Regions from separate parts of the Vibrio orientalis CIP 102891 genome, predicted to be linked through region 3. Evidence: riboswitches for the same ligand, from Rfam matches in the RefSeq annotation. Region 3 holds a riboswitch; each other region holds the start of a gene.
What was found. A riboswitch is a leader RNA that binds a small molecule or an ion and turns the genes downstream of it on or off. The one in region 3 is predicted to bind thiamine pyrophosphate.

Region 1 (10,586 bases), on a different contig from region 3:
GGCCTATTTGCAACGGGCATCTTACCAGGCATCTTGGTGTGTCTTGTATGTATGGCGATTATTGGCGCGACCGGTAAGCGTAAAAATCTACCTAAGATGAGCCAAAAAGCAACGCTAGCGGAAGTACTGGATCACTTTAAAAACTCAGCCTTAGCATTGCTGATGCCACTTATCATCCTTGGCGGCATTGTATTTGGTATCGTGACACCAACGGAAGCGGCGTCAATCGCGGTCGCTTATGCGTTGGTGATTGGCACCTTCATCTACCGTAACTTAACGTTAAATGCGCTATTTCAGATGGTCATTCGAACAGCGCAGATCTCGGCGGTTATCTATCTCATCATTGGCTCCGCTTCGATTCTTGGCTGGTGGCTGAGCTTCAACCAGATCCCTCAAATGATCGCGGACATGTTCATCTCATTATCGGATAATCCGCACGTTATTCTAGCGTTGATCATCGCTTTGCTGCTAACGGTAGGTATGATCATGGATATCAATGTGATGTTGATTATCTTAGCGCCAATCTTAGTACCATTGACGATGGAGATCGGTATGGATCCTCTGCATGCGGGTATTGTCTTTATTCTTGCTCTTAACATCTCATTGATGACACCGCCGATAGGTGCCTGCCTATTTGTCCTCTCATCAGTAACTGGAGCAAAAATAGAAGGCATATCAAAAGAGTTAATGCCGTTCTTAATTGGGCAACTACTACTGTTATTCGCCATCGCATTTTTCCCTGACATAGTGCTGTTTATCCCGCGACTATTGGGCTACTAACACTGCAACACCCCTTTACCCTACAAATCCTGGCGATCGCATTAGCCTTAGCCAGGTAATAACTAAAATTCATACATAATGGAGTTATTATGAAAAAGCTAACCAAATCACTGATCGCAACTGCATTGGCAACCAGTCTATTTACCGCCCCTTTTGCTATGGCAGAAAAAGTATTACGTATCGGCCATGACAACAAAGCTGACATCATGGAAAACCCTGCCCATGCGTTTACTGGGGTGTTCAAAAACATTGTTGAAACTGCAACCAACGGTGAAATTAAGGTTCAAGTATTCCCAAGCAACCAGTTAGGTACGGCGAAGGAACATATTCAGATGGTGCGAGATGGTCAGCTGCAAGGCACGCTTTCTCCAGTGGGTCCGCTTGCCGGTTACTACCCGCGTATTGGTGTATTGGATGTACCATTTGCGTTTGATAACAATGCGTCTACCTATGAAGTACTTGATGGCAAGTTTGGTAAGGCTTTAGCGGGTGATATTGAGTCAGAGCTAAAAGACGTCAAAATTCTTGGCTTCCCTGATACAGGTGGCTTTTTCTCAGTCACAAACTCCAAGCGCGCTATTGAAGGCCTTGATGACTTTAAAGGCTTACGTATTCGTACCATGACGCTGCCAACACACCAAAAAATCATTCAATCTCTGGGCGCAGAAGCTTACCCACTTTCTTGGGGCGAAGTGTATTCATCACTGCAAACGGGCGTGATTGATGGTCAGATGAACCCAGTACCGACGGTCTCTTTTGCCAAGTTCAACGAAGTGCAGAAATATCTAACACTGACGAATCACCTATTTGCCCCGTACACCTTTATGGTCAATAAAAGTTTCTACGATGGTTTAACAGAAGAGGAGAAGAAGATTGTTTCTGACGCGGTGGAGATTGCGTTGAGTGCTAACCGAGGTCTTTCTCGTCTGATTGAAGCATCAAGTGATCGTGGTTTAGAAGGGCTGAAAAAGCGTATGAAAGTCAACTCACTAACGGCGGAACAGCGTGAGTCAATGCGACAAGCGACGCAGCCAGGCGTAATTGCTTACGTGAAAGAGACACATGGCGACAAAGGTACGGAACTGCTGAATCTATTCCTAGAGGAAGTTGATAAAGCCAACCAGTCTACCTATTTGAAATAGGCTCTCTCCAGCCACTTGCCCCAACAAGCGTTGGGGCTTTTTTGTTTCTATGGGAAAAGTAGTAAGTCACTCTATCGATAGGAGGACTCAGATATTTAGCTTTTCAGATCCCTAAAAACACAAAAGCTGGCGATTAAGCCAGCTTAGTACGGTTGTATTGCACATTATGAATTTTTGCTTGCGTCTTTGTTCGACTCTTTCCAGTACTGAATGCGTACGCGATGCAATTGTGCTTTTCTCATTTTCTTCATGATAATCCCTCACGTTTATAGAAAATTGCTCTTTCTTGAGCTTATGTGAATCAAGTTCCTCATGAACAGGAAACAATGTAGCCATCAATTCGGCAAAGATCTAGGGGTTTGATCACATTTTTTTGAGTGAACGGCGTTCCTTATGCATAAAAAGTGAACCATAGCGCAGTTTAATAAGCCTGACATGTAAGTGGAATATTTCTGCCTTCTATAATTAATCTATCTGAAACAGTAGGTTAACGTATTTGTCACTTTTCGGTTCTACGATTTGCACGCATTTTTATAAAAATACTCAGCAAGGAGTCAGCAATGTGCCCAACTTCAAACAAGAAGCGTGATGATCAAGATTCTGAATTCAGTCAAATGATTGATGCTCGATTATCCCGTCGTCGATTTTTGGCAGGTACAGCCGCGGTAAGCGCAGGTGCATTCTTATCGCTAAACCCAATTACTAAAGCTTTTGCGGCAACAAGCGAAAGCTCACTACTCAATTTTGAAGCAGTACCAGCCTCAACGGCAGACGCGTTTATTGTGCCGAAAGGTTACAAGGCGACACCGTTACTTTCATGGGGAGACCCAATCTTCCCGAGTGCGCCAGCATTTGACCCAAGCGGTAAACAAGACTCAAAAGCTCAACTTAGTCAGTTTGGTGATAACACCGATGGTATGAGTTTGTTCCCAATCAGCGAAGATCGTGCGGTTATTGCAGTGAACAACGAGTACACCAACTATGAGCTTCTGTTTGATCATGGTGGTAAAGCCATGACTGCTGATGATGTACTTAAAGCGCAAGCAGCGCATGGTGTAACGGTATTTGAAATTGTTCGCTCTGGTGGTCAGTGGAAGCTAGATATTAACGGTAAATTAAACCGCCGCATTACCGCCAATACGCAAATGCAGTTAACGGGTCCTGCTGCGGGTCATGACTTGATGAAGACCAAGCTTGACCCATCTGGTATGAAACCACTGGGTACCTTTAATAACTGTGCCAATGGACAAACGCCTTGGGGCACTTACCTAACGTGTGAAGAAAACTTCAACGGTTACTTTGGTACCAGTGGTAGCGCTGACGTTTCCGACGATCACAAGCGTTACGGCGTGAAAGCAGCCAAGAGCAAGTATCAATGGCATGACACCGATGAACGTTTCGACGTTGCGAGACACCCGAATGAACCGCATCGTTTTGGTTGGGTTGTTGAAATTGATCCGAACGACCCTACATCAACGCCACTTAAGCGTACCGCTCTGGGGCGCTTCAAACATGAAAACGCAGCATTACTGATTAATGGCGATGGTCATGTGGTGGTTTACCTTGGTGATGATGAACGCGGCGAGCATCTGTACAAATTTGTCTCTAAGAACAAATATCAGCCGGGTAACGATAAAGCGAATCGCGATTTGCTAGAAGAAGGCACATTGTATGTGGCCAAGTTTGAGTTTGACTCTCAAGAGCTGAAAGGCAAAGGCCAATGGCTAGAGCTTACTCACGGGAAGAACGGCTTAACCAAAGAAAACGGCTTTAATGACCAAGCGGAAGTGATGATTTTTGCCCGTCGCGCTGCAACACAAGTGGGCGCAACGACAATGGATCGCCCTGAATGGGTTGCGGTTCATCCGGATAATAAGCATGTGTTCTGCACTTTGACTAACAACAAATACCGCGGTGTTAAAGAAGGTCAGCCAGTTGGTGGGCCAAACCCACGCCAAGAAAACCACTATGGTCAGATTGTTCGCTGGGTACCACAGAATGATGATCATGCCAGCGACAGCTTTGACTGGGATCTATACCTAATTGCGGGTAACCCAGAAGTGCACAAAGGCAACTTGTATGCGGGTAGTGAGAATATCAATGCCAGCAATATGTTCAATAGCCCAGATGGTATCGGTTTTGATAAAGCAGGTCGCTTGTGGATTCAAACTGACGGTAATTACTCGAACAAAGGCGATTTTGCAGGGCAGGGCAACAACCAAATGCTGTGTGGTGACCCGATGACGGGTGAAGTTCGCCGCTTCCTAACAGGTCCAATTGCTTGTGAGATCACTGGTTTAACCTTCTCTGCAGACAGTAAGACCATGTTTGTTGGTGTGCAGCACCCTGGCGAAAAAGGCGCGCCGTCTCATTTCCCTGCCGGTGGCGAGAGCAAACCGCGTTCAACCATTATGGCGATTACCCGCGAAGATGGCGGCGTGATTGGCGCATAACTAATAAAGAGATAAAACTTAAGCCCCGGATGGAGACATTCGGGGCTTTTTGTTTTAGATGGGATTTCTCTGACTTTGTTTACATTGCTCGTACATAGATGCACCTGGTTATTGATACCGTGCGTGCTAACTGTAACTAAATGTAAATAAGTAAAGCTCCTTGCTCTTTACTGCTAGCGCCTATGAATAATCATCACCCCAGCCACAAGATGCGAAATCATGATCAAGAAGCAAAGTTATTTCGAAATCGCGCTGTTGCAGCGTTTATCGGAATGGTGGTTCTGCTCGGTGTACTGGTCGCCAATCTTTATCGATTAGAAGTTAAACAAGTTGATTACTACACCACCCGAGCGAATGACAATCGTATCCAAGTGCTGCCGATAGCGCCTACTCGCGGGTTGATCTACGACCGCAACGGTAAAATTCTTGCCAACAACTTTCCAGTTTACGTACTTGAGATGACTCCGGAAAAGGTTAAAGACTTAAATGGCTCTATCGCTAAGCTTAAACAAGTTATGCAGCTGTCTGATTCTCAAATAGAGCGGATGACGCAGCCTCATGGTAAACGCTTTAAGCCAGTTGTGGTTAAAAATGGCCTCACGGAGCAAGAGGTCGCCAAGTTTTCCGTTCATCAGTATGAGCTTCCGGGCTTTTCAATCGATGTTGATATGAAGCGAGACTACCCATATGGCGAGGTGCTGACTCATGTATTGGGCTATGTTGCACATATCAATGATCGTGACCTAAAACAGCTAGAAGAAAGTGGCGAACTGGCAAATTATCGTGCGACTAAAACCATTGGCAAATTGGGAATAGAAAAGTACTACGAACATACTCTGCATGGTAAACAAGGCTATCAAGAAGTTGAGGTAAACAGCCGCGGCCGAATTATCCGTACTATCGAATATGTTCCTCCTGTTGCGGGGCAGGATCTGGTGCTTAATATCGACGTAGACTTACAACAATTTGTCTTCAAGCAGTTAGACAATCGCGAGGGCAGTGCGGTTGTGCTCGACCCACGTGATAATAGTGTCCTTGCTATGGTTTCAAGTCCGAGTTATGACCCGAACCTGTTTGTTGAAGGCATTTCGAGCAAAGCTTACAACAAGTTGCTTAATGACCCATTTCATCCGTTAGTCAACCGAGCGACATTGGGTGTGTACCCACCAGCTTCCACGATAAAACCTTTTATGGCCATTGCTGGCTTAAGCGAAGGCATTATTCAACCCGATACCGTGCGTGACGATCATGGTGCATGGCACATCCCAGGTTTAACCAAGCAGACTAAAGTATGGCGCGATTGGAAGCGTTGGGGGCATGGTCCAGTTGATGTCACTTTGGCGATTGAAGAGTCCGTCGACTCGTTTTTCTATCATATCGCCTATGAGTTAGGGATTGACCGCATTTCCGACTGGATGAATATGTTTGGTTTTGGTCGGCTTTCTGGGATCGATATTCCGGAAGAAACACGCGCCAATATGCCAACACGGGAGTGGAAGGAGTCACGCTATCGTCAGCCATGGTATAAGGGCGATACCGTTCCGATTGGTATTGGTCAGGGGTATTGGACAGCAACGCCGCTGCAAATCGCTAAAGCAACCTCCGTATTGGTCAACCATGGTGAGGTTATCGCTCCTCATCTATTCCGTAACACCTTGCCTCATGGGGTGCCCTTCCACCAAGAAGCGCCTAAAGCGGTGAAAGTTGCAAGTCAGATTGAAGGAGTCAGTGATGCTTCTTGGGATATTGCTATCAACGCCATGCGTCTGGTGAACTCGGGCAGTCGAGGTTCAGGTCGACGAGCATTTAAGGGCGCGAGTTATTGCAGTGGTGGTAAATCAGGTACTGCACAGGTGTTTGGTCTCAAGAAAGATCAGGTCTACAACTCTAAAGAGCTGAGTTATGACTTACTCGACCATGGTTTATTTACCGCTTTTGCTCCATGCGATCAGCCAAAATATGTCGCGACTGTCGTGATTGAACATGGTAACGGTGGCTCAAAGGTTGGCGCTCCGTTTATACGTAAGGTGTTTGATTACCTCGAAATTGGCAATGATGATAAACCAAAGCAGCATCAGACCTAAATCGAAAAGCTTGAGTAGATTAAATGGGGCGTTGTGCCCCATTTTTTTAGTTCTACAGATAGTTTGAGGATAATTATGCGCTCAAAGGCATAAAATTTGTGATCTTTAAACAATTAAGCACTAAATATAGTTGCTTCATATGTACGGTATAACTATATTGAAAAGGTATCCCACATAACTTTAAGGTGTAGAGACTGAGTAAACTCCCAGAGTGAATACGAACAAACTGAACGCAGAGAGACACAGGGCTTAGCGTCCAACCCGCTAAGAGTGCCATCAAAAACGTATAAGAATTAAGTATTTTCAAAGGCCTTTTGCTTTTCCCCTCTTTAAATAGTCGCACTTTCTAGTTATCGATACATTGTCTGATAACCATGGAGGAGGTTTGGCTATGTTACCACTAGGTTTATTCGCATTAGGTGTATTCGTATTCTTAGGTTGCTGGGTTGTTCAACACGGTTTACCCGTTCTCGGCATGAAGCTTGATGAAGCGGATTTGCTGCTCATCTCAGAAATGTCTGGTGAAGACGTTCTCGAAGCATAAAGCGCAAAAATAGAGAGAAAAAGGAGCCGATAGTGGCTCCTTTTTTAGTTTTGCTATCTTTGTAATTGTTCTCGAATCACATCTTTCACGGTGTTAAATCTTGCTGGAAGTTGTCGGTGACGCTTAGTGAGTAGGTAGAGTGTTTCGATAACTTCCTTATGAGGTTGGTAAATCGCAACTTGCTCTCTAAGTGGAAAAGTATCTAAAGCACTTTTAGGCAGAATGGTAAATCCATGCCCTTTAGCGACAGGCAGTAAAATCTGGTTAAGTTGATTAACATAGCCCGTGATTGGTAGTTTATGAATATTAACTCTTTCTAGTTCTTCCTCACCACAACGTGAAAAATAGAGTGAAAGGTAGTGCTCAGCATCAGGGTGACGAATTAGCCCTATTTTTTTTAGCTGATCTTCATCGAGTGCCTTGGTTGCCAGTGGCTTAGGCATCATCAAACAAAGAGGCTCTTGTCCAAATTGTTCTGAATCTACTCTTGGGTCTGAAGGTTCATGTGTCACGATTCCCAAATCCATATCCCCAGAGATGATTTCTGCAAGAATCTTATGATGTGGAGCCGCTTCTAAATAGGTAATTAGTTGAGGGTATTTACATTGTAAATCAAGCAGTCGAGGGTAAAGTGATAGTGCCAAAGAGCCAGAGCATGAAAGGGAAACAGTGCCGGAACGAGGGTCATCCTGATTAAGGGATTGAAGCATTTGCGCCTGCTGAGTATCTAAATGATTGGCGTAGTCATAGACCGTTTTCCCTGCTTCAGTAATTTCAAAACTTTTGTTGTACCTTTTTATCAGAGCGTGTCCGCAGGCTTGTTCTAGTTTCTTAATGTGCTGACTCACCCCCGGTTGTGTCATAAATAATTTGTCAGCGGTTTTGGTGAAGTGACCAGTGTCGATAAGAGTGACAAACGTCTTCAACCAGATAGGGTTCAACATGGCTTCTACTCATAATAAAAAATTATCTTGTTTAGTTTAAACGATAACAAAAAATTCAAGAAGTGAAGGTTTAAAACACACTTTGAAACGACTCAAAATGGATTTTTGATAGCAAATGATGCAATTACGTTAATTTTATTGTTATCATCTGCGGGAAATAGTCGGGGAGCCTAACCATTATGGAAAGGGCTGAGATCGCAATGCGAGACCCGTTGAACCTGATTCAGTTAGCACTGACGTAGGGAACTATGCGCACATTACCTTACTGGTTTGTGCACTCGTATTCGATGGATTGATCACCTCATTTTCTGATCCCTTCTTTCGTGGCCGAGAGTTCCTGTACGTCTTGTAGTAGGAGCAATAATGCCACATTCACAAGACACGACTCCAATCGTATTAACCATCGCGGGCTCAGACAGCGGCGGCGGTGCAGGCATTCAAGCCGATATCAAAGCAATCTCTGCCACGGGTGGTTACGCATGTTCGGTGATTACCGCTATCACGTCGCAAAACACGCTTGGTGTATCTGCTATTCACCCGATTCCTCTTGAGCATATAAAAAGTCAATTGGATGCGGTGTTTACCGATCTCAATGTTGTCGCCGTCAAAGTTGGTATGTTGGCAGATTCTGAGATCATCAAAGTGGTTGCCGATAAAATTCGTCAGTACCAACCTAAACACCTTGTGGTCGACCCAGTCATGGTTGCGACCAGTGGTGACCTTCTTCTTGAAACCAACGCTATCTCAACTCTCAAGCAAGAGTTACTACCGCTTGCTGACTTAATCACGCCCAACTTGCCGGAAGGCGCTGCCTTAATTGGTGGCGCAGTGCCGCAAGATGAGGACCAAATGGGAGCAATGATCAGTGAGCTTCGTGCACTTGGCGCCAAAGCTGTACTGCTTAAAGGCGGCCACTTAGAGAAAGACGACAACAGTAATGATCTACTCATCATGGCTGAAAGTAGCGAGTTGATTAGCGCTAAGCGAGTGGCGACGAAAAACACTCATGGCACAGGTTGTACTTTGTCCTCGGCGATTGCTTCATATTTGGCTCAAGGTAACCGTCTGCACAAATCGGTTTATCTTGGTAAGCAGTATATTTCTCAGGCTATTGCCAATGCGGACAAGCTAGAGGTGGGCCAAGGTCACGGGCCCGTGCATCATTTCTTCTGTGGCCATACAAATGTCCGTTAGTAACCCATCGTCGACTTCATACTCAGCACAGGCAATTGGTATTGAGTTACACGATGCGCACCTGCTCTATCGAGACAGCCAAATAGCGACCTTATCTGGCCTCAATATGTTTGTTCCTGCTGGTCAATGGACATGTTTATTGGGTCGAAGTGGATGTGGCAAAACGACACTGCTGCGTTATTTGGCTGGTTTGCTCAGTGACAAGGTCGAGTGGACAGGCCAACTAGCCCTCACCCATGGTCGTTCTTTGCAAGGTCAGGTGGCCTATATGGCGCAACAAGATCTGTTACTCCCCTGGTTAAATGTTTTGGACAACGTACTGCTAAGCCGCAAGTTTGATGCAACGGAGCATAGTTCAATAGAAAGCCAGCTACAGGCCGAGCGATTACTGGATTCTGTTGGTTTGGCAGATTACCAACAGGCAATGCCTTCGCAGCTTTCAGGTGGTATGCGTCAGCGTGTCGCTTTGGCTCGTACGCTGATGCAAGACAAACCGGTGGTGTTAATGGATGAGCCCTTTTCCGCGCTGGATGCCGTTACCAGATATAAGTTGCAGAACTTATCGGCAAGCTTACTTAAAGATAAGACAGTGGTCTTAATTACTCATGATCCGCAAGAAGCGGTCAGGCTCGCAGACCAACTGTATTTGCTTCAAGGTCGTCCAGCTCATGCGCAGCGGTTATCCGTGCCTGATGCGCAACCTCCAAGAACCATTGATGCACAGTGCGCCGAGTTGCAACAAGCCATTTTGACTCAGTTGGAGCAAGATTATGAGTGAACTATCGAGTCTCAAAATTGCTCAACGCCAAAGTGATATGACGCGACAAATGACGCACCCAGTGGCTCGAATAGTGATTAGCCTCTTGGTCATTCTTGGCTTGTGGCAGGCCGTGGTTGTTACCTTTGATATGCCGAGCTTTATCTTGCCTGCGCCCATGGAAGTGCTCTCTCGGCTTGTAACGCGATTTGATGTGTTGATGAAGCACACCTTAGTCACCGGGCAAGAGATCATTTTAGGTTTATTACTGGGCTTGGGAATGGGACTGATGTTTGCTCTGCAAATGTTGCTGTTTAAGCCGCTTAAGCGTTGGTTGCTACCGGTCCTGATTGCCAGTCAGGCTATCCCTGTATTCGCCATCGCACCAGTATTGATGCTGTGGCTAGGTTATGGCATTGCATCCAAAGTGGTTATGGCCGCAATCATTATCTTCTTTCCGGTGACAACCTGCTGCTATGACGGACTTAGAAATACTCTAACGGGCTATTTGGACCTAGCTAAAACCATGGGGGCGAGTAAGTGGCAGTTACTAAAACATATTCAGCTTCCAGCGGCGTTACCAACATTAGCTTCAGGCATCCGCGTGGCCGTGGTCATTGCGCCAATTGGTGCGGTGGTTGGTGAGTGGGTTGGCTCAAGTGCGGGTCTTGGCTATCTAATGTTGCAA
Region 2 (10,586 bases), on a different contig from region 3:
TCTGAGCAACCTCATCAGCGCTAAAGCTTAGAGCTTGACTAGGTACTGTCAGAGTTTCGAAACCTTTAGGTAACTCAACGTCAGTCACTGGATACATCCAGTTTCCGGTTGGCATTGTAGACTGGAACTCATCACTCAGAATAAAGCTCATAAATTCATCAGCTAGCTTCTCGTTTTTAGAACCTTTTACCTTGGCTGCCACTTCAACTTGAGTGTAGTGACCTTCAGCAAAATCAGCCGCAGCATACTTCTCATCACTTTCTGCAATCAAGTGATAAGCAGGCGAGGTGGTATAGGAAAGTACCAGATCAGACTCGCCCTCTAAGAACATAGAGTAAGCTTCTGACCAGCCCTTGGTAACCGTAACGGTTTTTTTAGCCAGGTTTTGCCATGCCTCTGTGACATCATCACCGTAGACTGACTTCATCCACAACATTAGCCCCTGACCCGGTGTCGAAGTACGCGGGTCTTGATAAATCACTTTCAAATCATCACGTGACTCTACTAGCTCTTTTAAGCTCTTTGGTGGGTTCGTCAACGTCTCTTTGTTGTAAACAAAGGCAAAATAGCCAAAGTCATACGGTACAAACGTCTTGTCATTCCAACCGTTAGGCAGTGTCACTGAGTCAGTGTCAACATTGTGCTGCGCCAATAAACCTGTTTCCTTAGCTTCCGCCATCAAGTTATTGTCTAGGCCAAGTACGATATCGGCTTTGCTGTTGCCACCCTCTAGGCGCAGTCGATTTAGAATCGAAACACCGTCATCTAAGGCAACAAAGTTCACGTCGCAACCACACTTTGCTTCAAACGCTTTTTCAACCGTTGGGCCTGGGCCCCAGTCTGCTGCAAATGAATCGTAAGTGTAAACCGTCAGTGTGTTATCTGCCGCGCTTGCTGAAAATGAAGCTAGAGTAACAGCCGCTAGAGTGCTGATTGAAAGGGTATTTAGAGTGTTTTTCACTGCTCGCTCTCTCCTTGTATGAGCGGCACAGGTTTGAGGGATACATCGATAAGAGATAGATCCAAACTCAATTCCTACGCCAGCATTATCTGGTTCAGGTCCACGGGTCCCAAGCCTTGCTTGATCTCAGCTTCATTGAAACAATGAATAGCTCCCCGATGAGTAACGGTCAAATTGTAATAGTTATGAGACTCAATAGCCATCCCCTAAATAGTTGGAGTTGCAGCTAGGCGACAAGCAAATTCATCCCAATGAACATAGGTGCTCTATTTGATTTGGGTGAATTTGAGCAGTCAACAACGCTGCGACTTCAAATATGACGGGGATCGTAGCCCCAACGTGGAACAAGACCTTGCTCTACGCCCAGATGATCCAAGATACGCGCAACCATGAAGTCGACTAAATCCTCAATCGACTTAGGCTGATGATAGAAACCCGGCGCGGCTGGCATAATCGTCACCCCCATCTGAGACAGCTTATGCATGTTCTCTAGATGTAGGGTAGAAAATGGCGTTTCACGTACCACCAGCAATAACTGACCGCGTTCCTTCATCACTACATCAGCAGCGCGCTCAATCAAATTGTCAGACATTCCATGAGCAATCGCGGCGACACTTCCTGCTGAGCATGGACAAACCACCATCTGTTTCGGCGCCGCAGAGCCTGAAGCCACTGGAGAGAACCAATCGTCTTTACCGCACACGACCAGCTTATCTGGGTCACAGTTGAGATGCTCAACCAAGCTTTGTTTAGCCACATCAGGATTAGCCGATAGCTTTAAACCATGTTCCGTTGCGAGCACGACACGCGCAGCGGAAGAGATCAGCAAATAGACCTGATAGTCTGCTGCTAACAAACACTCCAGTAGTCTCAGTCCGTACGGGGCACCAGATGCCCCTGTAAACGCTAATGTAATCGCTTTTTGTTGTTTACTCATGGTAATAACTATTTTTCGCCTAATTTTTCCAGTAACTTGCCGTGAATGCCTTCAAACCCACCATTGCTCATCACTAAGATATGACTCCCCGCTTGAGCGTGAGACACAATCTTCGCAACCAGCTCATCGACATCAGCAGAGGTGTCAGCAGGTTGATGACACTGACTGGCAATATCTTTTACCGACCAATCAATACTGTCAGGTTGATAGAGAAATACTTGATCCGCCTTAGCCAATGAAGCAGCCAGCGCATCTTTATGTACGCCACGCTTCATGGTGGCACTGCGCGGCTCTAACACGGCAATAATGTTGTCACTGCCAACCTTATTACGTAGGCCACCAAGAGTCAGTTCAATCGCGGTTGGGTGATGCGCGAAATCATCGTAGACAGTCACGCCATTGACCTGACCTTTTAATTCTAGACGACGCTTAGTGTTGATAAATTTAGCCAGTGATTCACAGGCCAAATCTGGCGTTACTCCGACGTGGCGCGCGGCACCAATTGCCATCAGTGCGTTATCAACGTTATGGTCGCCGACAAGGTCCCATTTCACGATGCCAACTTCTTCATCTTGGAAGAAGACTTTAAACTCAGAGCCATCCGCGATCAGTTTTTCTGCACGCCAATTAGCTTGCTGACCAGTAAACTCAGTTTCACTCCAGCAACCACGCTGTAGTACATCCTCTAAAGCGATATCTTGTTTGGGTGCCAGTATGCGTCCATTACCAGGAACAGTACGCACCAAATGGTGAAACTGACGCTTAATAGCCTCCAAATCATCGAAAATATCTGCATGATCGAACTCTAGATTGTTCATCACCAAAGTTCTTGGATGGTAGTGAACGAACTTCGAGCGCTTATCGAAAAAAGCACTGTCATATTCATCCGCTTCAACGACAAAAAACATACTTTCGCCAAGACGCGCTGAGACACCGAAGTTCCCCAGCACCCCGCCAACCAGGAAACCTGGCTGATAGCCGCAATCTTCAAGGATCCAAGCAAGCATACTTGAGGTGGTCGTCTTGCCATGCGTGCCCGAGACAGCCAACACCCAGCGATCATGCAATAGGAACTCCTGCAACCACTGAGGGCCCGAGGTATAGCGCAAGTTACTATTCAGTACATGTTCGACACATGGATTACCGCGGCTCATCGCATTACCGATCACGACAAGGTCAGGTGCAGGATCAAGCTGAGAAGGTTCAAAGCCTTCAATAATTTCAATACCTTGAGACTCCAATAGGGTACTCATCGGCGGGTAAACGTTAGCATCACTCCCCGTCACTTTATGTCCAAGCTGACGAGCTAATACCGCAGCGCCACCCATAAATGTGCCGCAAATTCCCAAGATATGAATATGCATATACTGACCTTGTCCTAGGCAAAAATAAGTTCTTCATTATGGCGATAAAGCCGCCAAAAGCGAACCACTTTGAGCAGGCAAAATCGGCTTTATCTATCTAGTTGCTCACTCTTGCACCAGCTATTGGCCCTTAGATGAATAAATGTAAGTAAACCTATTGGTCGACAAATAAATTGAGATCTCAATCAGTTAGTTCATTACCAATAAAAAGATCTAACTCTTACACTTAAACACGGGTAACCCTAAAAGATCCGTAGAGATCCCTACTACCCATCCCCCTACTATTAGAGCGACTTTTTAAGGAAAAACCATGTCTGGAATGCGCACCCTTGGCGAGTTCATTGTTGAAAAACAAGCGGACTTCCCCCACGCAAGCGGTGATCTATCATCCCTACTCTCTTCTATTCGTCTTGCTGCTAAAATCGTTAACCGCGAAATCAATGCCGCAGGTCTCGGTGATATTACAGGTGCAGTCGGCACTGAAAATGTCCAAGGCGAAGATCAACAAAAGTTGGATGTGTATGCCAACGATAAGTTTAAGGCTGCGCTAGAAGCACGCGATCAGGTGTGTGGTGTCGCCAGTGAAGAAGAAGATGAGGCTGTAGCGTTTAACAAAGAACTCAACAAAAATGCGAAATATGTTGTTCTGATGGATCCACTCGATGGTTCATCAAATATCGACGTCAACGTTTCTGTTGGGACGATCTTCTCAATCTACCGTCGAGTGTCACCAATCGGCACACCTCCAACAGAAGAAGATTTCCTTCAACCCGGCCACAAACAGGTTGCGGCAGGTTATGTCATCTATGGCTCTTCAACCATGTTGGTTTACACAACCGGTAATGGCGTTAATGGTTTCACTTACGACCCATCACTTGGCACCTTCTGCCTATCTCATGAAAACATGATGATCCCTCAAGATGGCAGTATTTACTCGATCAACGAAGGTAACTATATTCGCTTCCCTATGGGTGTGAAGAAGTACATCAAGTACTGTCAGGAAAGTGAGCCGAGTGAGAACCGTCCTTATACTTCTCGCTACATTGGTTCATTGGTGGCTGACTTCCACCGTAACTTGCTTAAAGGTGGTATTTACCTTTACCCAAGCACGCAAAGTCACCCTAATGGCAAGCTACGCCTACTTTACGAATGTAACCCAATGGCTTACATCATTGAGCAAGCGGGCGGCGTTGCTTCTGATGGTGTTCAGCGCATTATGGATATCAAGCCAACTGAGCTACACCAACGTGTACCATTCTTTGTTGGCTCGAAGAATATGGTGAAAAAAGTGGAACAGTTCTTAGAGCTTAACCGCGAAGAAAAGTAGCCAAAGAGCGATAACAAAAAAGAGTCGACCAAGTTCGACTCTTTTTTATTGCTTCTCGATATAACACTCACGGCGAGGGCTAAAACGGTGACCCCGCAGTCGAGTTCTTACCAGAGACATAATCTTGATAGAAGAACGGATCCAATCGTTCGCAAATTCCGCGATAGGGTTTGCCCATCACACCTAACAGATAGGCACTTTGTGAACAGTAAACTTCTCTACCCTGTTCATAACCATTGTTATAAGCCAAATAAAGCTCTGAATTTAAGTAGCCTTGCGCGTCTAACTTAGCCAATTTACTTTCTGACTGCTTGAGAAAGCCTTGTTCCGCACGCTGCTGACCATAGTCAGCCCAATCACTGGCAGCCTTGGTCATCGGCGTTGGTTCAACCGCACAGCCATCCAACATTAACGTTATAACGACAAATAGGGGTTTCATCAGTATCTCCTTATTCGAACACTCAGTGCCAATCACGTTTGTGCACCAAGCTACACCTTAAGAGACCAGTCTCCGGACGAAATTATTACATCCAACTGGCTGACATCTTGATATAGGTAGATCCAAGCCTGACCAAATGTTGTCTCAATAGGCTCTCGCCGATAAGTCACCGGAACATCTTCCAACAAGTCCATCTGCGCTAATGTCTCTTCATCAACAAGATAGACTTCACCAATAATGGCACTATGCCCTTCTATTACGGCTGGGTAAGCACCAAGATCATAAAGTGAGTAGATTGGCAAAGTAGTATGCTTGCCTAACCATTGCGCCTGAGACAATAAATGATGATTGCACTCTCCATGGCGTAACGTGCCATAGACAAAAACCAAATGTTGCATCGAGACTCCTATTGTTTAGTTGAACTCAAATTGATAAAGCAGATCCACCGCGCTATCGACACCAGTAATCGCTTCGACATAGAGATCCTGCATCAAACGATATCGCACCGTAAATTCGCCCACAGAGTCAAAAATACCGACTCCATATTTCACCTGTAGCCCAGGTAACACATAGCCACTCACCGTCACTTGTGAGTCATCACCACTACCAGCAGTATCAAGCTGTAAGTCCTGTACGCCAAATGCTTCACCGATTTCGCCGACCACACGCCCACTCTTGGCTAAGCTTAGACCAATTAGTGTGGTGGTCATGGAGTTCCCCCCCGCTTCACCATCAATGTCTTGGCCACGCAGCAGATAAGAGAGCGCATTAGCTTGCGGCATCGCAGGATCCGAGAAAATCGTCACCGTTGGCTCACTGGCAGGCCCTGTCACTTTCACACCAGCGGTTACATCATCTTGAGTGTTGTCTGGGTTACGGATCGCCGTTATTTGAACGTATGGTTGGTCCGCGGGCCCATTCATTAAGATCTTACCTTCTTGGATCAACAGATCTTGACCAAATGAGGTATAAGAGCCATCTGCGATATTGATCTCGCCGGTAATAAACGGGCCTTTATCTTTCTGGGCCACATTGAGGTTACCGACTAAACCACCCTCAAGTCCAAAGGCAGACAGCTTAAAGTCATCGCCAATCTTAATATTGATATTGGTTTCAAGAATAAAAGGAACAGGGCTCTCTTTGTCGATTGGCTCTAATTGATCATTCAACAATACCTGATCCTTCGATACCCCAATCGCACTTGGTGGCAACTCTTCAACAACAATTCTTCCCCATGGCAAAGCAATATCACCATCAATCCGCGCATGCTGAGGCGATGCCGAAATGGTCATATCCGGTTTGACTTTCATCTTCACCATTGGCGGCACATCCACATACAGCTCTTCAGCAAACACGCGTAGGTTACTGCTCCACGCTTTAAGATCATGCCAATCCGCGTCACCCGAGACTTCTAATTTGCCATCAGGAGTATGGATTGCCGCAGCCAATAACGCTTCATACCCCGTGAAATTAATCGTCAAACGGCCCGAGTCCACTTCCACAGGAGAGATGTCCCCTTTCAATGAAATGCCATCAACAAGGAACTTACCGTTTACTTTTGGCTGCATCACTGGGCCACTAAAGGCTAAATCAGTCGAAATATTTGACTTCAATTGGCTGTAATCACCAATGATAGGATCGAGAAAGTCTAAGTTGAATGTCGTTAGCTTTAGCTGACCATCGATTTGCTTATCATCCGTTAGCACATCAGGGATCATCACCTTGCCCGAAATATCACCATTATCAGTAATATCCAGCAACCAATCTGCTTGCAGTTTGTTGTCGGCAATCTGGGCGTTGAGCTGCACTTTGTCCCAACCCACTGTCACAGGCTGCTCTAACTTTTGCACTAGTTGACCTTTTGGCAGCTCAATCGTCGCTTTTACTTGCGGAGCAGAATCTGGCGCCCACTTAGCCCAAACATTGGCGTTGGTTTGCCCAGTCAGCTCTGTCGCTTGTGGGATAAAGGCTTTTAGCTGGTCAAAGTCAAACTGCTTTAGGGTTAACGCTGCTTCGCCACTTTGCCCAACCTGAATATCTTTATCCAAGCAGAGCGATGAGTCGGCTTGCAACCAACAGTGAGCCGCAACGGACACCTGCTGCGTCGCCATTTCAAAGCCTAATTTGGTCGCCTGATTGAGTCGCCACTCACCTTGCTGTGAACTCAACGTCATTCTCTCAAGCGCGCCCTGCCAAATGAGATCAGGTTTATCCTTCAATGAGCCACTGAGCGCCAAACTAGTCGATGCCACATTCGAAGCTACATCTAACTTCAGTTGGTGCTCTTGCTGTGAACCGTTAAACGTCATGGCAACACTATCTACCAATGTCTCTTGGTATTGCGCATTTTGAACCTGCAGAGAAAGACGCCCAGCGGGCACAGGGAGTGGGGTGATATCGCCGTTTAACGCAATATGTTCCACGCTGGCTTGCTGCTGCCAGTCAATGGCTTGAACATCTAACGCAACACCAACTTGAGGCTCTTTCAATGCACCGCGCAATGAAATCGCCCCTGTCGCTTTACCCTGCAAATCCGGCACTGTTTTTATCAGATCAGGAAAGTCGATAGCGAGGTCCATTCGCCACTCTTTATCCAGCTGACCTTTCGCTTCTACCTTATTCGGGCCATGAGAAAGCACCAATCGTGGCGTATCAAGGCTCAAATTGCCGCTACCACTTTTATCTGATGCCGACAATGAACCTTCAATATTCAGTGGGTACTCTCTAAGAACCCCATCAATATCTAACGTTGGCAGTTCAACTTGCCAACCGCCCTGTTCAGTCAAGCTACCTGTTGTCGCCAGCTTACCGCTGATATCACCTTCAGCCTCAGGCCATTGTAGACCCGGCTGAATATGGGATAGATTTAAATTAGCCGCCCAGTTTATCGGCGCCTTCCAGTTGGCCATCACATCACCAGAGACATGCCCACCTAACGTCGTTAAATCGACTTTTTTCAGCTTCACGTGATTGAGGTCACCATCACCTTGCAATGTAACCGCCAGATCAGGGATATCCTTACCTTTAATATTGCTCGCAAGTTCAAGCTGATAGCCATCGAGAGAACCTTTGCTCTTGAGCTTGTCAATGGCAACAAAGTAATCTCCCTTACCTGTTAACGGCCACTGAACATCACCACCACTCAAGGAAATATCAAAAGGTAACTCTGGTTTGAGTGGTTCGATATAAGCGGCTAATTTTGCCTTGGCTAACCCACCTAAAGTGGCCTCTAAACTCAAGTTCGCCACGCTACCGTCAGCATTGAGTGTCAATGTCTGCCCTGGGGCAACTTTGTCTTTAACCGTCGCATCTAACTTCAATGTCAGTGGGTAGTCACCTTGCAGTTCGACTTTGGTGGCGAGTTCAGCTTGTGCTTGCGGCATATCGAGCTCAAGTGTGTGTACATCCACCGTAGAACCTGTGGCATCAACACTTAAGCCAAGGTGATTCACCACAACGGGAGTCTCTTGCTCCAACTTAAAGTCATGAATATCAATACGCACGACTTCAATCTGCAACGGAAGTTCGACGTTCGGCAAGACAATCGGTGTGGGCTCTTTGCTCTCAGGCTGAGGAGCTTGCTGCTCTTTAGCTGCCTCATCAGCAGGCGCTAGCTTAACCGTTGGAGAGGTGAGCGTAGTCTTGTTTAATCGTAAGCGATTACCCTGAAACGCAACGCCAGAGGTAAACGACTGCCAAGAGATTTGGTTTTGTAAAACATCTAACTCAATATCCGTTAATGCGATGCGACTGACCACAATAGGGATTGGCGAGGTAATCTTGCTCGTCGATGGCGTTGGCTCTTCTTGCTCTGGCGCACTGCTTGGTGGCAGTTCTGGCATAGAAAAACGCAATCCATCAATGGCAATTTCATCGACACATACTCGAGGTTCGGTTAAACAGTTGGCACGAATGGCCAAGGTGATCGATTTTAGCTCGGTATCGACATTTAAAGAGTCGTCTTTGAATTTAACATTATTCAGGGTAAAGCGAGGGAAAAGAGCCCCTTGAGATGACTCAACTTTAAGCTGGGGAACAAACTTCTCAGCACCCCATAAAGCAAGGTTTAAACCACTATTGGTAAACAATAACGTACCTAGCGCAATCACGATTAACGCGAGTAAAGCCAGTAAAGAAAGTGACAGCCACTTTGACCACTTAATTACCACACGGGTCATAGTTCAGGTCCTAAGGTAAAGTGAATTTTAAACTCATCGCCAGGAGCAGCATCTAGACCCCAAGCAAAATCAAGACGAATCGGACCAACCGGGGATGCCCAACGTACGCCTACACCTGTACCGCGCTTTAAATCGATCTCATCATTAAAGGCATCACCGACGTCATAAAACACCGCGCCCCACCAGTTTCCATACACTCGGTATTGATACTCAAGCGAGCTGGTCGCCATGTATTTTGCACCGGTTAATGCGCCACTTTCATCAGTAGGCGAGATCGACTCATAGCCATAACCACGTAAGTTATTATCACCACCAGCGAAAAAACGCAGCGATGGTGACAACTTAGAAAAATCGTCAGCCAAGTTCGCCCCACCATCAATACGGAAAATACCGCGATGGTTATTGCCGATACCACGAATCCACGTCATACCGCCAATCAAGCGTGTCACTCGAGTTTCAGACAGGACGCTAGGATCACCATATTCGATGGTTAAACTTTGGCGATCGCCCCACATAGGCATCGAACCACCACGAATTCGGCTACGGGTAAACGAAATGCCCGGTAAGAGGAATTGCGCGTTATCGTCCTGTATGCCTTGCTCATAGTTTTCAAGCAAGTAGCGTACGTAAAGAGTTCTGTGCCAACCATTATCAAGTAGCCAGTGCCTTTCGAGCGCTAAGTTGGACTCCAAACTCTTCGTATCGCGATTATCGACGTTCTTTAATCCATACTGAATTCGATAGTACTCATTTAGCACATCTTCTAGAGGAATACGGTAACCGGCAGTAATGGTCTGCTCTGGTGCTGAAAGAGAAAAGCTACTATCAAAGCTGTGGCCGCGACTATTTACCCATGGTTTCTTCCACTTCAAAGAGCCTCGAACACCCACATCGGTTGAGTAGCCAATACCCGTCTCGAGTTGATTACGCGCCTGCGGAGAAAGTGATACCTTCATCGGTAGCTCTCGCCCTTCTCCCAACTGAGATAAATCTGGTTCAACAAATACTGAAGAGAACCAATCGGTATTCGATAGATTTTGATTATATTCGCCGACTTGAGAGACTAAGTAAGGGTCGCCACTTTTAAACGGAGATAGTGACGCCACACGCTCTTGATCAATTTGACTGCCCGTGATGGTGCTATCACCAAAATGGTAACGAATACCACTGTCGTAATGAAGGCGAATAAAAGCTTGGTTTAAGTCTGGGGCGACTTCAAGGCGGCTAAGTTTAAAGTCGCCTTCAAAATAGCCCTTACGTAAGGCAAGGTTGCGAATACCCGACTTGAGGGCATCATAAGAGCTATGATTAAGGGTATCGCCTTGCTTTAGGCCGCTTTTCTTAATCAAAGCTGCAAAGTCAGGATCGTTTTTCGCTTCT
Region 3 (10,586 bases):
ATTGCCCGGTAGCTAAGTTCGGAATCGATAACCGCTGAAAGCATCTAAGCGGGAAGCGAGCCCTGAGATGAGTCTTCCCTGACCCCTTGAGGGTCCTAAAGGGTTGTTCGAGACTAGAACGTTGATAGGCAGGGTGTGTAAGTGCTGCGAGGCATTGAGCTAACCTGTACTAATTGCCCGTGAGGCTTAACCATACAACACCCAAAGGGTTTTGATGGACTCAATACAAGAATATTGAATGTGTTAAGAACTTAAACAGCTTTCCGAATTTTAAGAATTTGCTTGGCGACCATAGCGATTTGGACCCACCTGACTTCCATGCCGAACTCAGAAGTGAAACGAATTAGCGCCGATGGTAGTGTGGGGTTTCCCCATGTGAGAGTAGGACATCGCCAGGCTTTAAATTTAGACTCTAGAGTCTAACCAGTGCGGAGCGGTAGTTCAGTTGGTTAGAATACCGGCCTGTCACGCCGGGGGTCGCGGGTTCGAGTCCCGTCCGCTCCGCCACTTATTTGAAGACCTCGCTTATAGCGAGGTTTTTTTGAATCTACAATTTGAAAAGATTCTACAGGGGTGTAGCTCCAATTGGCAGAGCAGCGGATTCCAAATCCGCGTGTTGGGAGTTCGAATCTCTCCACCCCTGCCATATTTAAGGCTCTAGTCGAAAGGCTGGAGCCTTTTTTGCTTTCTGGTGTTGAAGTATTCAACTGGCAGAGCAGCGGATTCCGCGACTTACCAAAAAACAGCGCGTGTTGGGAGATTGAGTTGCTTCATCTCTACCATATTAAAAGCCTTAGTCTTTCGACTAAGGCTTTTTTTGTTTAAGGATCTGGCACTCCTCAAACTTTAATCTTATTGAGAATTATTAATATCAAGGTGTTACAGTTACGAGTATAACCTACTCAGTAACCTCTAAGTTTATGAATATTTCACGTCGTCATTTCATCAAATCTAGCTTGGCTATTTCAGCGATGAGTATCTTACCAGCGTGTTCAGTAACTCGAACAGAAAGTAGTAATGGCTCCTTGGTATATGATCTTACCGCTGAGCCTACAACGGCAGAGCTCGTACCAGGTTTTCAAACCAATGTCTTAGGCTTTAATGGGCAAATACCCGCTCCAACTATCCGTTGTCGTCAGGGACAAGAGGTTACGATTAGGTTTACCAATAAGCTATCTGAGTCTACGACGATTCACTGGCATGGACTTAGAATCCCAATAGAAATGGATGGAGTGCCATTTCTTAGTCAACCCCCGATAATGCCAGGTGAAACCTTTGTCTATCGCTTTACGCCTCCTGACGCTGGCACATTTTGGTACCACCCACATATGAATAGCGTAAAGCAGCTTGGTATGGGCTTAGTTGGTTTAATTATCGTCGAAGAAGTTGTTCCTGTTGAGTTTGATGAGGAGCATGAGTTGATGCTCAAACATTGGCACCTAGATAAGCAAGGTCAGTGGAAAGACTTAATGATCCCACGTCTTAGCGCTCGTATGGGAACGCCGGGTGAGTGGAGTAGTGTCAATGGCACTCATGAGCCGACGTATACTCTTAAGGCCAACGCTACAACGCGGCTTAGAATTGCTAATGTCGATAATACAATCACTTACCCTATTGCTATAGAAGGTGTTAATGCCTGGGTGATAGCAATTGATGGAAACCCTATTAAAACGCCCGATAAGCTCATACAGCACAAGATAGGACCAGGAATGAGGGTTGATATTGCTTTTACTGCTCCGAAAGCAGGAGAGCGTGTATACGTACGTCAAATGAAAGGGCGCTTTCCATTTTCTTTGTGCGACTTTCAAGTGATCGCCTCGGATCTTCCAGATCAGCAACCGATCCCAATATTGCCTCTTAATCCGGTTCCTGCGTTAGCTCTCGATCGTGCTGAAGAAATAGACTTTGTTTTTGAATGGGAAGGTGCAGTAAGCCCAGTAGGCAAAGATGGTAAAGTGATACCTAAATTCTGGCTGACCAATAAACGCGCTTGGGAGGGGATGAGTAAAGATAATATTCCTGCACCTCTAGCGACGCTTGATCTCGGAAAGACCTATATATTTAATCTCAAGAACGTCACTCAATACCATCATCCCATTCATCTTCATGGTCATACGTTCACTGTACTTGAGTTAGATGGTAGAAAAGTGACTGAGCCGTTTCATACCGACACTGTCCTACTTGGTAAGAATGGCAGTGCGAAAGCCGCATTTGTTGCTGATAACCCAGGGCGCTGGATGTATCATTGTCATGTCATAGAGCATATGAAAACAGGGCTTATGGGGTACATCGAAGTAAAGTGACTCCTGTAACGTTTTAAATTTTCATTAGTTTATTGGGCTAGTTGTTGATTTAAACTTGTAAAAATAGGCTGGCAGACGGCTAAGATGTACAAAAATATTAACTGGAGAAAATGATGGGACAGCTTTCTATATTAGGCTTCATTGCGATTGGTGGAGCTTTTGGCGCGTGTTCACGATATTTGGTTGCTGAACTATGCGCATTACTACTAGGACGCGGATTCCCATACGGAACTCTAACGGTTAATGTCGTCGGTTCATTTATTATGGGGCTTTTGATTGCAGCTTTTGAAAATGAAATGCTCGCCACAGAACCTTGGCGTCAGATTATTGGTCTTGGCTTTCTAGGCGCTTTAACCACCTTCTCTACGTTCTCTATGGATAACGTGCTCCTTATGCAGCAAGGTGCATTTTTTAAGATGGGACTTAACGTTCTACTTAATGTCGTCCTCAGCATTTCTGCTGCTTGGATTGGCTTTCAATTGCTACTCAAAAGTTAGCACTGTTAAAAAGTGACACTTTTTTAATCAGGTCGGCTTGGTTTAACCAAGCCGATTTTATATACTGGTTCTACTTGTCGGAGTGCCATAGGGCTGAGACCGTTAATTCGGGATCCGTTGAACCTGATCAGATTAATATCTGCGAAGGGAACAAGAGAAGATATCTACACTAGAATTCTATCTAGTTTACCTATCAAATAATCGAATACCGTTATGGGGTCATTAGCGCAAGCTAACCTAGCTCATAATTCGATTCCTCTTGTCGCATCTTTCCGCCAAGCATTTTTATCCCGTTACTTTTTATCTAAGAATAACAAAGCAAGGAAAAATGCTATGTCGAGTCGCAAGCAAGCGAGACTGGAAGCAAAACAGTTTATTGATACTCTTTCGGTACAACCGTACCCAAATTCAAGCAAAGTCTATGTTGAAGGCTCACGTTCTGATATTCGCGTACCGATGCGCGAAATATCACTCGCTGATAGCCTTATTGGAGGCACAAAAGAAGCGCCTATTTTCGAGCCTAATGAGCCCGTACGCGTTTACGATACCTCTGGGGTATACACAGACCCAGAACACACCATTGACCTTTACAAGGGCCTACCTAAGCTAAGAGAAGGGTGGATTGAAGAGCGTGCCGATACTGAGTTACTTGATGAGGTAAGCTCGGTATACACCAAGGAGCGCTTAGAAGATGAAACGCTAGACGAGCTTCGTTACGGAAATCTACCTCGTATTCGACGTGCCAAAGATGGGCAGTGCGTGACTCAATTGCACTATGCTCGCAAAGGTATAATCACCCCAGAAATGGAATATATCGCCCTGCGTGAAAATATGGGGCGCGCTCAATACCGTGATGAAGTGCTGAATCAACAGCATCCGGGTCAAAGCTTCGGAGCGAATCTTCCAAAAGACATTACCGCTGAGTTTGTGCGTAAAGAAGTCGCCGAAGGTCGCGCGATTATCCCTTCTAATATTAACCACCCAGAATCCGAACCAATGATCATTGGGCGTAACTTTTTGGTCAAAGTGAACGCCAACATCGGTAACTCATCGGTCACTTCTTCGATTGAGGAAGAAGTAGAGAAGCTCGTGTGGGCGACGCGTTGGGGTGGGGATACCGTTATGGACCTTTCTACTGGACGTAATATTCACGAAACTCGCGAGTGGATTCTGCGTAATAGTCCAGTTCCGATTGGTACTGTACCTATGTACCAAGCGCTTGAGAAAGTGAATGGTGTTGCCGAAAACCTTAACTGGGAAGTGATGCGCGATACTCTGATTGAGCAAGCTGAGCAGGGTGTTGACTATTTCACTATCCATGCCGGTTTACTACTTCGCTATGTGCCAATGACTGCAAAACGCGTTACTGGTATCGTTTCTCGTGGTGGTTCTATCATTGCGAAATGGTGTTTAGCGCATCACCAAGAAAGCTTCTTATACACCCACTTTCGAGAGATCTGTGAAATCTGTGCTAAGTATGATGTGGCACTTTCTCTCGGTGATGGTCTGCGTCCTGGTTCGGTTGCCGATGCTAACGATGAAGCGCAATTTGCTGAGCTTCGCACCCTTGGTGAGTTGACCAAGATTGCTTGGGAATACGACGTACAAGTCATTATCGAAGGTCCTGGCCATGTTCCAATGCACATGATCAAAGAGAACATGGAAGAGCAATTAGAGCATTGTCATGAAGCACCGTTCTACACGCTTGGTCCACTGACGACAGACGTCGCTCCTGGCTACGATCATATTACTTCAGGTATTGGTGCCGCCATGATTGGTTGGTATGGCTGTGCGATGCTTTGTTATGTAACACCAAAAGAGCACCTAGGCTTACCAAACAAAGAAGACGTGAAGGTAGGCATGATCACCTACAAGCTTGCTGCACACGCTGCTGATTTAGCTAAGGGACACCCTGGTGCACAAGTTCGAGATAACGCGCTTTCTAAAGCTCGCTTCGAGTTCCGTTGGGAAGATCAATTCAACTTGTCACTCGACCCTGAAACCGCTCGTACTTTCCATGATGAAACCCTACCGCAAGAGTCGGGTAAGGTTGCCCATTTTTGTTCGATGTGTGGTCCTAAGTTCTGTTCAATGAAGATCTCTCAAGAAGTTAGAGAGTATGCGAAAGACACTGAGCAAGTTGCTGCGGACCAAGCAATCTCAATCAAAATGCTTGATGACCCACTTGAAGGTATGCGTCAAAAATCGCAAGAATTTAGAGAAACGGGCTCTGAGCTATACCACCCAGCAGCACATGCCGAGGTCAGTGATTAATGAGCAAAATCCTTATTCCGTCATCATTGATTGAACTAACCGGTTTAGTTCAACAATGCTTGTTGTTGGCGAAAGAGCAGGGTTTTTGCATCGAAGATTTTGAGTTGGGTGTTAGCCCAACTCAATCTATTCAGCTTGTTCGCGACCAACAGATTACACACATAACGACTGATCTTATCGATGGGTATGATTCTGAACCTGAGTGTTCACTTGCGCTTTATTATCGCTCAGCGTTGTCGGTGGAAGCGTGTGCAAGGCAACCATCGAAAACAATTTTTATTGGTATTGCTGATAGCCAGGTTTCCGGTGAAAAGGACGAAGCGCTTTATCTAGATATCTGGCGTCACCCAATTAATGATGAAGTGAGAGCGCTTTCTGTTAAGTTCAAAGTCAACGCAATGTTCGATCCTGAACATCACCTTGCTTGGATAGTAACGCTGATAGTACTCGATTTTCCTATCGAAGATGCGTTAACACTTGCTCGAGGAATGCTAACTCAACAAGCGAATGTTTCACGTGAAACATTATTGAGTGACAGCCTTGACGAAGGAAGGTCTACATTATGGGCTGACCAATTTGATGATTTCCCAACCCCAGTATTGGAAGATAACCGACTTGGCATTCAAGTAGGATGGTCTGCACAAGGAGAGGACGTCAACTTTCCAACCCTAACCAAACAAGGTCTAGGGCTCTACCCAGTTGTTGATGATGTTGCTTGGATCGAGAGTTTGCTACCTTTAGGTATTAGTACCATTCAACTGCGAATCAAGAACCCTCTGCGAGCCGATTTAGAACAACAGATCATTCGAGCAATTGAGCTAGGTCGGCAGTACAAGGCGCAAGTGTTTATCAATGACTATTGGCAGTTAGCGATTAAACATGGGGCTTACGGTGTTCACCTAGGACAAGAAGACATAGAAGAATCGAATTTAGCTCAGCTAACCAAAGCCGGTATCTGTCTCGGTCTTTCTACTCATGGTTATTACGAGCTACTGCGCATCGTACAAATTCACCCTAGCTACATCGCGCTAGGGCATATTTTCCCAACCACCACAAAACAGATGCCATCTAAACCACAAGGTTTAGTTCGCTTGGCGTTGTACCAAAAGTTAATTGATAGCATTCCTTATGGAAACACAGAGCGTGCTTTCCGTTCTTCAAAAGACAAAGCAGTGAGTGGCGATTTACTCGGTTTTCCGACGGTCGCAATTGGTGGCATTGACCAATCTAATGCTGACCAAGTTTGGCAAACGGGCGTTTCTAGCTTGGCAGTCGTGCGTGCTATTACGTTGGCAGAATCAGCTCAGTCCGTTATCGAGTTTTTTGCACAACTGATGAAGGAAAGACAGCTAACGTTTACTGATCAGAATAGTGAATTGGCGGATACCAAGAGAGGCTAGCATGCTCACGGATAAGCAATTTCTCCGATACCGACGTCAAATAGCTTTGCCAGAAATAGCTGAAAATGGACAAGAGCAGTTGAGCAAGTCGCATGTGCTGATCATTGGTTGTGGTGGGCTAGGTAGCGCAGCGAGTTTGTATTTAGCTGCGGCTGGTATCGGCAAGCTAGTGGTCGTTGATGATGACGAGGTAGATAGCAGCAACTTACAGAGGCAAGTGATCTATCGTGAACAAGACCTCCAAGTAGCGAAAACCGAGGCGACAGTAAGGCATCTCGCTGAGCTCAACCCTATGGTTCGAGTACGTGCGATAACTAAACGGCTGGAAAAAGCTCAACTTAAATTGGAGGTTATGCTGGCAGATGTGGTTCTCGACTGCAGTGACAATATGCAGACTAGACAGCTTATCAATCAAGTCTGCTTTGAAAGTAGTACACCATTAGTTTCCGCTGCTGCAATTGGCTGGCAAGGGCAGTTTGCTGTGTTTGATTATCAAGGGGCTGATGAGGACAAGGCGTGTTATCGCTGCCTTTATCCTTTTGATGAGCTCAAACAAGTTAACAGTTGCACTGATAGTGGTGTTGTTGGTCCGGTGGTAGGTACTCTTGGTAATTACCAAGCTCTCGCTGCTATTCAAAGGCTATCGACAGGAATGTTTCACGTGAAACCATTTCAATTGCATCTATTTGATGGGCTACGAATGCAGTGGCAAACCATGCAGATACAGAAAGATAAGCAATGCCAAGTTTGCGCTTAGCCATAGGGCCGCATCCATCTTTACCTAATATCGAACAATATGAGAGTCGCAAGCAATGACATCATCGTTACAACAATCAACTACACCAGAGTTTGCTGCTGATACAGGTGTGATAACCATTGCTATTAACGAGCAATCACACCAAGTTGCAACTGGTTCGAATCTACAGCAAATCATCAGTCAATTTGAACTTCCTGAAATTGGCTGTGTTTTTGCAATCAACAATAATGTTGTGCCGCGCAGTGAGTGGGCGAGCACAGTACTTTCACAGGGAGATAGTATCTCTCTGTTTCAAGCGATCGCAGGGGGCTAACGTCGATGCTAAAAATTGGAGATAAACAATTCAAATCGCGACTGTTCACGGGCACAGGAAAATTTGCTAATAGCCAGTTGATGGCTAAAGCGATTCAAGTGTCAGGGTCGCAACTGGCTACCATGGCTTTGAAGCGTGTAGATATTAATGACCAACAAGATGATATTTTGCGGCCACTAGTTGAATCCGGCGTTAACTTGCTACCCAATACATCAGGTGCAAAGAATGCCAAGGACGCAGTATTTGCTGCTCAGCTTGCGCGCGAGGCATTGGGTACCAACTGGCTAAAACTTGAAATTCACCCAGATCCGAAATATTTAATGCCCGATCCAATAGAGACTCTTGCCGCGGCAGAACAACTGGTACTTCAGGGGTTTATTGTACTTCCTTACTGTCATGCAGACCCAGTTTTGTGTAAGCGCTTAGAAGAAGTTGGCTGTGCAGCAGTAATGCCGTTGGGCGCGCCTATCGGATCCAACAAAGGCGTTGTTTCTCACGACTTCCTAGAGATCATCATCGACCAAGCCAATGTTCCAGTAGTTGTAGATGCGGGCATTGGTGCACCTTCTCATGCGGCGCGTGCGATGGAAATGGGCGCAGATGCCGTACTGGTAAATACCGCAATTGCTGCGTCGAGCGATCCCGTAGCGATGGCGAAGGCATTTAAGATGGCGGTAGAATCAGGTCGTATGGCGTATGAAGCGGGTCTTGCTGGTAAGGTGTCTCACGCTGTTGCATCGAGCCCACTGACTTCCTTTTTGGATGAGCTATAAGTGAGGTGTTCATGAGTTTCGTCGAACAGTTTAAACAGCTCAATTGGGACGATATCTCGATGTCGATTTACGCCAAAACCGAGCAAGACGTCGTGCGCGCATTGAATAAACCCAAGCGTGACTTGGAAGATTTTAAAGCACTAATTTCACCTGCTGCGGAACCTTACTTGGAGCAAATGGCGCAGTTGTCATACTCGGCAACTCGCAAGCGTTTTGGTAATACCATGTCGCTTTATATTCCATTGTACCTTTCTAACTTGTGCGCTAACGCTTGTACGTATTGTGGCTTTTCGATGGAGAATAGAATCAAACGCCGCACGCTTAATAAAGACGAAGTTATTGCTGAAGTAGAAGCCATTAAACGCATGAAGTTTGATAGTGTGCTATTGGTAACTGGGGAGCATGAAACCAAAGTTGGGATGAAGTATTTCCGCGACATGGTGCCAACGATTAAGCAACGTTTTAATTATTTGGCGATGGAGGTTCAACCTCTAGACCAAAGCGATTACGCAGAGCTTAAGACTCTCGGTTTGGATGCGGTGATGGTGTATCAAGAAACCTATCACCCCTCGACTTATGCCGAGCACCATCTTCGTGGTAATAAGATGGATTTTGAATACCGCTTGGATACGCCAGATCGTTTAGCAAAAGCAGGTATTGATAAGATTGGTATAGGTGCCTTGATTGGACTGGAAGAGTGGCGCGCTGACTGCTTTTACGTCGCCGCTCATTTGGATTATCTTGAACGAACCTATTGGCAAACGCGTTACTCAATTTCTTTTCCGCGTTTACGTCCTTGCGAAGGTGGTCTTCAACCAAAGTCGGTCATGAGTGACAAACAGCTGGTACAATTGATTTGCGCCTATCGCTTATTAAACCCTGAAGTTGAACTGTCACTATCGACTCGCGAGTCGGCAACATTTAGGGACAATGTTCTTCCTTTGGGGGTGACCAGTATGTCGGCTGCATCGAAAACTCAGCCTGGTGGGTACGCGATGGATGATGTTGAACTAGAGCAATTTGAAATCAGTGATGAGCGCAGCGCTGGCTCAGTGGAAGGTATGATTCGCGCAAAAGGGTTTGACCCGGTATGGCGCGATTGGCATTCGGCATATTCTGGCTAAAATATATTGGGTTAGACAAACTCGATGTTTCACGTGAAACATAAACAAAGAAAAGAGGGTTGATGTAAAACATCAACCCTCTACTTTTTCTAGCTTCTAGCTTCTAGCTTCTAGCTTCTAGCTTCTAGCTTCTAGCTTCTAGCTTCTAGCTGTGTGCTAAAGGTAGTGTTGCTTGACGCAGCCACTCTTTCACTTCACTTTCTACAAGTGGGCTGATTTCATCCCATACTTTTTGATGGTAATCATTCAGCCAAGCAAGCTCTGGACGAGTGAGCATATCCACATTAATGTTGCGCTTGTCGATTGGGCAGCGTGTTAGCGACTCAAACGACAGAACAGGGAAGTCACCATTTGTTGGTGTTTCGACAACAAGCTCTAGGTTTTCAATACGGATACCAAACGCATCTGCACGGTAGTAACCTGGCTCGTTGGACAGCACCATACCTTCTGTTAGAGGCACGTCGATTTGCTTCTTCGAAATGCTCGCTGGGCCTTCATGAACACTTAGGAAGTGACCAACGCCATGCCCCGTGCCGTGGTCATAGTCGTAACCTTCAGCCCATAGGTGCTGACGAGCTAGCGTATCGATTTGGTAACCACGAGTGCCTTTCGGGAAGCGTGCACGAGCAACCCCAATATGACCTTTTAGAGCAAGAGTGAACTGCTTAATCATTTCTTGTGAAGGCTGACCGATCGCGATAGTACGTGTGATGTCGGTAGTACCATCTAGGTATTGACCGCCTGAATCAACTAGGTAAAGCGTGTTCAGCTCGAGCTGACCTGGCTCAGGTTGGTTCTCGTGATTGTAGTGACACATTGCGGCGTTTCCGCCCGCTGCTGAAATGGTATCGAAGCTGAGATCCATTAGCGTAGGGTCTTCGCTACGGAATGCTTCCAGTTTGTCAGCCAGTGTTGCTTCATCATGCAGATTACCTGCAACGACCTCTGCATCTAACCAACACAGGAACTTACTCATCGCAACGCCATCGCGGATATGACATGCTTTCATGCCTGCGATTTCAACTGAGTTCTTCGCCGCTTTTGGCATTAGACATGGGTCCGCTTTACTTACTACAGATGCTCCGGCGTTTTGTAGAACCAGCTTAAACCATGCGTTGCTTGTCGTAGGGTCAACTAGCACTTTT

Region 1: linked by a shared signal. The riboswitch ahead of thiD (bifunctional hydroxymethylpyrimidine kinase/phosphomethylpyrimidine kinase) and the one ahead of thiC (phosphomethylpyrimidine synthase ThiC) in region 3 are both predicted to bind thiamine pyrophosphate.
Region 2: linked by a shared signal. The riboswitch ahead of thiB (thiamine ABC transporter substrate binding subunit) and the one ahead of thiC (phosphomethylpyrimidine synthase ThiC) in region 3 are both predicted to bind thiamine pyrophosphate.

The regions. Positions count from the first base shown of each region.
Region 1 covers NZ_ACZV01000004.1:1,477,417-1,488,002, forward strand. Annotated here, with positions in the region: gene VIA_RS10150 (TRAP transporter large permease) at 1-780, shown strand, start outside; gene VIA_RS10155 (TRAP transporter substrate-binding protein) at 870-1,922, shown strand; gene VIA_RS10160 (PhoX family protein) at 2,483-4,375, shown strand; gene mrdA (penicillin-binding protein 2) at 4,558-6,459, shown strand; gene VIA_RS22345 (hypothetical protein) at 6,851-7,003, shown strand; gene VIA_RS10170 (LysR family transcriptional regulator) at 7,057-7,947, opposite strand; TPP riboswitch at 8,100-8,209, shown strand; gene thiD (bifunctional hydroxymethylpyrimidine kinase/phosphomethylpyrimidine kinase) at 8,311-9,141, shown strand; gene VIA_RS10180 (ABC transporter ATP-binding protein) at 9,131-9,919, shown strand; gene VIA_RS10185 (ABC transporter permease) at 9,957-10,586, shown strand, end outside.
Region 2 covers NZ_ACZV01000005.1:2,207,823-2,218,408, forward strand. Annotated here, with positions in the region: gene thiB (thiamine ABC transporter substrate binding subunit) at 1-961, opposite strand, end outside; TPP riboswitch at 1,016-1,129, opposite strand; gene VIA_RS20735 (flavin prenyltransferase UbiX) at 1,272-1,898, opposite strand; gene mpl (UDP-N-acetylmuramate:L-alanyl-gamma-D-glutamyl-meso-diaminopimelate ligase) at 1,907-3,262, opposite strand; gene fbp (class 1 fructose-bisphosphatase) at 3,573-4,589, shown strand; gene VIA_RS20750 (DUF2799 domain-containing protein) at 4,669-5,028, opposite strand; gene VIA_RS20755 (gamma-glutamylcyclotransferase family protein) at 5,079-5,426, opposite strand; gene tamB (autotransporter assembly complex protein TamB) at 5,442-9,206, opposite strand; gene tamA (autotransporter assembly complex protein TamA) at 9,203-10,586, opposite strand, start outside.
Region 3 covers NZ_ACZV01000001.1:147,549-158,134, reverse strand. Annotated here, with positions in the region: rRNA gene VIA_RS00775 (23S ribosomal RNA) at 1-194, shown strand, start outside; rRNA gene rrf (5S ribosomal RNA) at 282-398, shown strand; tRNA gene VIA_RS00765 (tRNA-Asp) at 431-507, shown strand; tRNA gene VIA_RS00760 (tRNA-Trp) at 570-646, shown strand; gene VIA_RS00755 (multicopper oxidase domain-containing protein) at 921-2,303, shown strand; gene crcB (fluoride efflux transporter CrcB) at 2,417-2,800, shown strand; TPP riboswitch at 2,869-2,967, shown strand; gene thiC (phosphomethylpyrimidine synthase ThiC) at 3,134-5,074, shown strand; gene VIA_RS00740 (thiamine phosphate synthase) at 5,074-6,474, shown strand; gene VIA_RS00735 (HesA/MoeB/ThiF family protein) at 6,476-7,231, shown strand; gene thiS (sulfur carrier protein ThiS) at 7,287-7,544, shown strand; gene VIA_RS00725 (thiazole synthase) at 7,550-8,317, shown strand; gene thiH (2-iminoacetate synthase ThiH) at 8,329-9,441, shown strand; gene VIA_RS00715 (aminopeptidase P family protein) at 9,587-10,586, opposite strand, start outside.